2 regions of the Paraglaciecola sp. QJM3NY_14 genome follow, and region 1 is predicted to be linked to the other one. Evidence: predicted binding sites of a transcription regulator. Region 1 holds the regulator's gene; the other holds the start of a gene.

Region 1 (3,421 bases):
TTGCACCCAAATTTCCACGTAACGCCCAACAGGGGAGACGGAAACGACTTCGCCCACACCATCAACGTGCCCGCTGACGATGTGCCCACCAAAGCGGGATGTCGGTAACATGGCCTTTTCTAAGTTTACCTTGCTACCGGCTTTATAATCGGCAAAACCGCTGCGCTTAATGGTCTCGTGCGACACGTCAGCACTAAAGCCGCTCGAGTTCATGTCTACCACGGTTAAACACACACCGTTATTGGCGATACTGTCGCCAAGGGCCACATCCGACATATCCAGTTTATTTACCCGTATGCGCAAGCGAATGTCATCGCCCGTTGGGGTTAAGGATTCGATGTGCCCCACATCTTCAATTATTCCGGTAAACATAATGTCTTTTCACTCATATTAACTGTGTAATCTGTTTGAACATCGCGCTGATTTGAAACGAACAGGCTAGGTTAAACGAACACCCTATATCAAACACGCCCGTTATTTCCGTTATGTACGGGTCACTTGGCGTGGGTAGTAAATTATGTAAAGCGCGCCGTCAGCTTTAAATCTAGGCCGACTTGGCGTACATCCTGCCATTGTAATTCAAAAGCTTGCTGCATTTGGGTTAATTCGTCCACCGCAAATAAATCTCGGCCTTTATCTCCTAATAGTTTGGGCGCTTGGTACAAAATCAATTCATCTATTAGTTTATTCTGTAATAACGCCCCTGCAAGCTTCGCCCCTGCCTCTACCCATATATGGTTAAACCCGCGCTGGCCAAGGTGTTTCATTACATCTTGCAGGTCAAGTTGCGCACCGTTTGATTGGGCTTGATATTGCTCAACATGATCTGGAAATTCGGCTGTATTTGGCTGGCTATTGATAATCACAATGGGAGACGATAAAGCAAATAAATGCAGATCAGGGCGCATCTGGTTGCGCCCATCGAGCAAAACTCGCACAGGTTGGCGTAAATTCACTTCTGCTAACGCATTTCTTGCAAAACCCAATTCGCTGTAACGCACATTCAATGAAGGGTTATCCGCCAGGACCGTGCCCGAGCCAGACAATATCGCGCAACTCTTCGCTCGGTGGCGTTGCACATCTTCACGGGCTAAGGGCCCGGTTATCCACTGGCTTTCACCATTATTTAACGCGGTTTTGCCATCCATGCTTGATGCCAGCTTAACGGTGACCCAAGGCTTGCCTGTTTGCATGCGTTTGATAAAGCCACGATTAAGCGCCTTGGCTTCACTTTCAAGTAAACCACTGCTCACCTGGACACCCGCGTCACTGAGCTTTTGTAAACCACTGCCGGCTACGAGTGGGTTTGGGTCAACCATAGCGGCAACAACGCGTTTCACCCCTGCTTCTAATAATGCTTCGGAGCATGGGCCTGTGCGACCGTGATGATTGCACGGCTCTAATGTGACGTAAGCGGTCGCGCCTTTGGTGCGCTCACCGGCTTGGGCAATAGCGTGAATTTCTGCATGGGGGGTCCCGGCTTTTTGATGCCAGCCTTGGCCGACAATATTGCCTTGGGCATCAGTAATAACACAGCCCACATTGGGATTAGGCGAAGTCGTGTATTGGCCTTTTTCAGCCAAACGGATGGCCAAAGCCATCATTTTTGCGTCAAGCGCAGAGAATTGCGTCACTCTACAACCTTATTAATTTAACTCTAGGGCACAGGAAAAACGTGAATCATTCGGCATGTTAGTCACCCAAACGTGCGATTTCTTCGCCAAATTCGCGAATATCTTCGAACGAGCGATACACAGAAGCAAAGCGTACATAAGCCACTTTATCGAGCTCTTTGAGAGCGTCCATAATTAGATTGCCCAAGTATTCACTGGTGATCTCACGCTCGCCTGTGGCACGCATAGCCGATTTAAGACGACTGATACACTGCTCTACCTGCTCGGTACTCACGGGGCGTTTTTCAAGGGCTCGCTGTAAACCTGCCCGCAACTTATCTTCGTTAAACGGCTCACGAGAGCCATCGCGCTTGACCACGCGAGGCATGACCAATTCAGCCATTTCAAAGGTAGTAAAACGCTCTTTACACATAGTACATTCACGACGGCGGCGCACTTGGTGCCCGTCAGCCACTAAGCGAGAGTCAATCACCTTGGTTTCTTGGATAGAACAGAAGGGACAAAACATAACGTTCTCTTGTACCGGAAATTTTCCGGTAAATTAACAAAAAAACGCGAAAGTTGATAGGGAAATACAGTTACAAAACAACAGTGGCTGTGTCATTGCTGTGCCTAGCTCTTAATGAAACTGCTCATTCAGATAACACTCAAGCCGCTGCTATTACTCACAATGCAGTTTGCTCCTAACTTTTTGAGTGAAGAACAGCCTTTTTTTGCCTGTTGCTCAGACGAGTAGTAGCCCGCTTTGATACGATAGAAAGTCACTCCAGACAACTCCACTTCTTGGTATATTGCCTGCAAATCATTCAATTCAGGTGAATATGTTTTTTGTAACGTTCTCCATGAGTCTAATAATTTGTTTTTATCCGTAACGGCTGTTAGTTGCAGAGTGTATTGTCCTTTAGCGGGTTTTTCAGGACTAACTGCCACCTCGCCCTTTTTTACATTTACATTCATCTTAGTGCTTAGGTTATTAGTGCGGTGCTCAATTGAATTAGCCATTATCATATGTGAGTTACTAAGGGGCAATTTTACCGGCTTTGAGTCAACTAAAGTCGATTGATTAACCTGAGCAATTTCTGGAGCGCTTTGCGTCGACTTTGTCACTGCTACCTCTTGCTTTTCTTGTATTTCAGCAGCTTCTGCAATTTGAGTTAACTGTGAAATTAGCGCTTTGAGCTCAGGCTCAAGCGCAGCGAGACGCTGCAAGCTGGGTTTCATTTGCTCAAACTCAGTCATGGTGTCATGAAACTCTTTTGCAGTAAGCCCACTAGGCACATCTGGCATATCTTGTTTTGGCGTACTGAAACAACCACTAAGCAAAAATACACCTACTATCGGCGCTGACTTCATGCTTTTCGAGAAGGAAAATTTACTCTTATTCATTGTCTATATCTCAACTGAAACTTAAATATCAAAGGTAAAGGGGGCTACATTGCACGAGATGTTTTTTGCCGCGAATCGGGCGCACACTGCATTCGCGTAGGTTTGCTTAGGGTAAAATGCCACATTCAATGTGTATTTTTTGTCGCCAACCGCTTTGTAATAAAAAGGTTTAGGGTTAACTACGTATACACCTTTTTTAATCAAAATCTGCCAAAAAGCCTTCAGCATTCTGAGGGAATTGAATTCCCCGATTGAAACCACATATCCGTTGGCTGCTTCTCGCTTTTGCAAAGTAAAATCAGCACCGTTCACTATTTCACCCGCGCTCGCTAGGCTAACTTCCATCACTTTCCCATCACGCAAGTTTTTCTTTTCTAAGTAGCTTGCATCAATACGCATTT
Region 2 (3,421 bases), 1.5 Mb from region 1:
CAATATTAATAGGAAGAATTTCTTGGGCGTGATCAGTCATATACAGCCTTGTCCCTAGTCATTATTATTAGAAATAGAATTAGACATAAAATTTACAATCCGCGTCAGTGCATTTGAGCTAGGCCTCAAAATAACAGTCAACGATTAACTCTGGAATTTCGTATTATCGAGCCTTGGGATTCTAACACTGACCGTAAAAAATAAATAGATAGGATCCGCTCATATAGTAGCCAAAGACGCTAAAAAACCGCATATATTGCGCTAGCCAGCTTTAATACATGCTGGCTATAATAGCGAAATTCAAATTTTTGGACCGCAATATGAACTCAGCTCAAAATGTTGACCATCAAGAAATACAGAAATTTGCCGATTTGGCATCTCGTTGGTGGGACCTAAACGGGGAGTTTAAACCCTTACATACCATCAACCCACTTAGAACCGATTATATCGTGCAGCGCACTCAAGGGCTTGAAGGCAAGAAAGTGATTGATGTGGGTTGCGGTGGCGGTATTTTAGCGGAAAGTATGGCGCGCGCGGGTGCTGAGGTATCCGGCATTGATATGGGCGAAGCCCCGCTTGAAGTAGCAAGATTACATAGCCTTGAATCACAATTAAGCATTGACTATCAGCTGTCAACAGCGGAAGAGTTCGCTGATGCCCATCCTGGGCAATTCGATGTGGTGACTTGTATGGAAATGCTCGAACATGTGCCTGACCCGTCATCTGTAGTTGAGGCTTGTAGCAGACTGGTTAAACCTGGCGGCACGGTATTTTTCTCGACCCTAAACCGTAATATCAAATCATATTTGATGGCGATAATTGGCGCAGAGCACATTCTCAAATTAGTGCCAAAAGAAACCCACAATCATGACAAGTTTATTAAACCCTCGGAATTATTAAACTGGGTAGACAATACACCTTTAATGGCGAAACATATGACAGGCCTACATGTAAACCCCATTACTCAACAGTTTTATTTATCTGACAAAAACGTTGACGTGAATTACATCGTACATTGTCAGCATGGCGGTGATGCATAACATGCTAAATAAGCCCAAAGGTGTATTGTTCGATTTAGACGGTACGTTATTAGACACTGCACGAGATTTAGGCAATGCCCTAAACTGGGTTTTACACCAACATAAAATGCCCTCATGCGCGTTCAGCGTATATCGTAATATTGCTTCTGATGGCTCTCAAGGATTACTCGAAATAGGCTTTGGCGATAGGCTCGCGGATTTTGACGTCGAAGCACTTAGGGCCCTTTTTCTTGAAAGATATGAACAAGAGATATGTGTAGATACCGTGTCGTTTGATGGCATTAGAGAGCTACTTGCACGTTTAGATAAGGATAATATCCCTTGGGGCATTGTGACCAATAAACCACAATGGCTCACCGAGCTTTTGTTACCTCATTTTGACGAGTTTGCCCAGTGCCAAGTGGTCATCAGTGGCGACACGTTAGAAAAACGTAAACCCCACCCTTTGCCCCTGATACACGCTGCAAACGCGATGAACATTAATCCTGCAGAGTGTTGGTACATCGGTGATGCTAAACGTGACATAGATGCCGCAAAAGCTGCGAACATGTTTAGTGTGGTGGCAAACTATGGATACATAGGCCCAGAGCATAGATCAGACAGCTGGAATGCGGATCTGTACATTGATCAACCACAGGCAATCCTCGCCCACCTATAACACCAAACACGACATGTAGTGGTTTTGTAAACACCTAGACACTATATATCGTGAAATTATAACAACTGATTTTTTCGATTAAAAAAGTTTATAAAAAAATAATTCCTAAAAATGATCTTGCATTCCCTATACATGCAAAGAGAATGGCCTTGTTAGGTGAGTCGTTACTAACATAAATTTTCTGTTGATTTGAACGTCTACAAAAGCACCAGATGTGGGGTTGCAAAGGCACTAAAACCTCATTATCTTGTGTTTTATCGACAGGATGGTCGTTGTAAAAAAGATCCGCAACTTTCCCTCTTCGTCAAGCATAATTTCCACAGAAATGGTGAAATTCACCGTTTCTATATTTTGTAAAAACTATAATCAAAACGGCGTATACATGAATAACAAACTCTTCGTTACCAAGCGAACTGGCGAGCGCGAAAGCATTGACCTCGAAAAAATCCACAAAGTTATTACTTGGGCAGCTAAAGGCCTTAATAATGTTTCTGTATCTCAGGTGGAAATTAAAGCGCATATTCAGTTCTACGACGGTATCAAGACAGAAGATATTCATGAGACGCTGATCCGCTCAGCGGCCGATCTTATTTCAACAGACGCGCCAGATTATCAATACTTAGCAGCACGTTTGGCTATCTTCCATTTACGTAAGAAAGCTTATGGGCAGTTTGAGCCCCCAGCGCTTTTCGCCCATGTTACCAACATGGTCGAGATGCAAAAATATGATCAACATTTGTTGAGTGATTACAGCGAAGCTGAATTTCAAGAAATGGATGATTATATTGACCACTGGCGTGATATGGACTTTAGCTACGCCGCAGTCAAGCAGCTAGAAGGTAAATACCTTGTTCAAAACCGGGTAACCGGCGAAATTTACGAGAGTGCCCAATTTCTATATATCTTGGTAGCAGCATGTTTGTTTGCTGATTACCCGAAAGATTCGCGCATGGAATACATCAAGCGCTTCTATGATGCGACGTCGAAATTCAAAATCTCACTGCCTACGCCAATTATGGCCGGCGTGCGTACACCTACAAGGCAGTTCAGCTCATGTGTATTGATTGAAGCTGGCGATAGCCTTGATTCAATTAACGCGACAGCCAGTGCCATTGTTAAGTACGTGAGCCAGCGCGCCGGTATCGGTGTCAACGCAGGGCGCATACGTGCTCTTGGTAGCCCTATTCGCGGCGGAGAAGCATTCCATACGGGTTGTATTCCATTCTACAAGTATTTCCAAACTGCCGTTAAAAGTTGTTCACAAGGCGGCGTTCGCGGCGGTGCAGCAACACTTTTCTACCCACTTTGGCATATGGAAGTGGAATCACTTCTAGTATTGAAAAATAACCGTGGTGTAGAAGAAAACCGCGTTCGTCATTTGGATTACGGCGTGCAATTTAATAAGTTGATGTATCAACGCTTGATTAAAGATCAGCACATTAGCTTGTTTAGCCCATCTGACGTACCTGGTTTGTACGATGCGTTCTTTGCTGACCAACCTAAATTTGAAGAGCTATACGTTAAGTACGAGCAAGATGACAGCATCCGCAAGACCCAAATCAAAGCAGTAGAGTTGTTTAGCTTGTTCATGCAAGAGCGTGCTAGTACCGGCCGTATCTATCTTCAGAACGTGGATCACTGCAACACGCACAGTCCTTTCGACCCGAAAGTTGCACCTATCCGTCAAAGCAACCTGTGTCTTGAAATCGCTCTACCGACTAAA

Evidence for each region. The regulator NrdR, encoded in region 1, represses ribonucleotide reductase genes. The targets are predictions, from matches to a motif close to AAACACNANATNTNGTGTTT.
Region 2: nrdA (class 1a ribonucleoside-diphosphate reductase subunit alpha) is a predicted target of NrdR. The motif match lies at 1,902-1,921, and genes of this name have one in related genera.

The regions. Positions count from the first base shown of each region.
Region 1 is NZ_CM149664.1:1,487,127-1,490,547, reverse strand. Features, by position in the region: gene AC0VYA_RS06310 (riboflavin synthase) at 1-372, opposite strand, end outside; gene ribD (bifunctional diaminohydroxyphosphoribosylaminopyrimidine deaminase/5-amino-6-(5-phosphoribosylamino)uracil reductase RibD) at 516-1,634, opposite strand; gene nrdR (transcriptional regulator NrdR) at 1,693-2,142, opposite strand; gene AC0VYA_RS06295 (SPOR domain-containing protein) at 2,271-2,987, opposite strand; gene AC0VYA_RS06290 (SPOR domain-containing protein) at 3,042-3,421, opposite strand, start outside.
Region 2 is NZ_CM149664.1:2,964,783-2,968,203, forward strand. Features, by position in the region: gene gyrA (DNA topoisomerase (ATP-hydrolyzing) subunit A) at 1-40, opposite strand, end outside; gene ubiG (bifunctional 2-polyprenyl-6-hydroxyphenol methylase/3-demethylubiquinol 3-O-methyltransferase UbiG) at 321-1,040, shown strand; gene AC0VYA_RS12470 (HAD family hydrolase) at 1,042-1,698, shown strand; gene nrdA (class 1a ribonucleoside-diphosphate reductase subunit alpha) at 2,081-3,421, shown strand, end outside.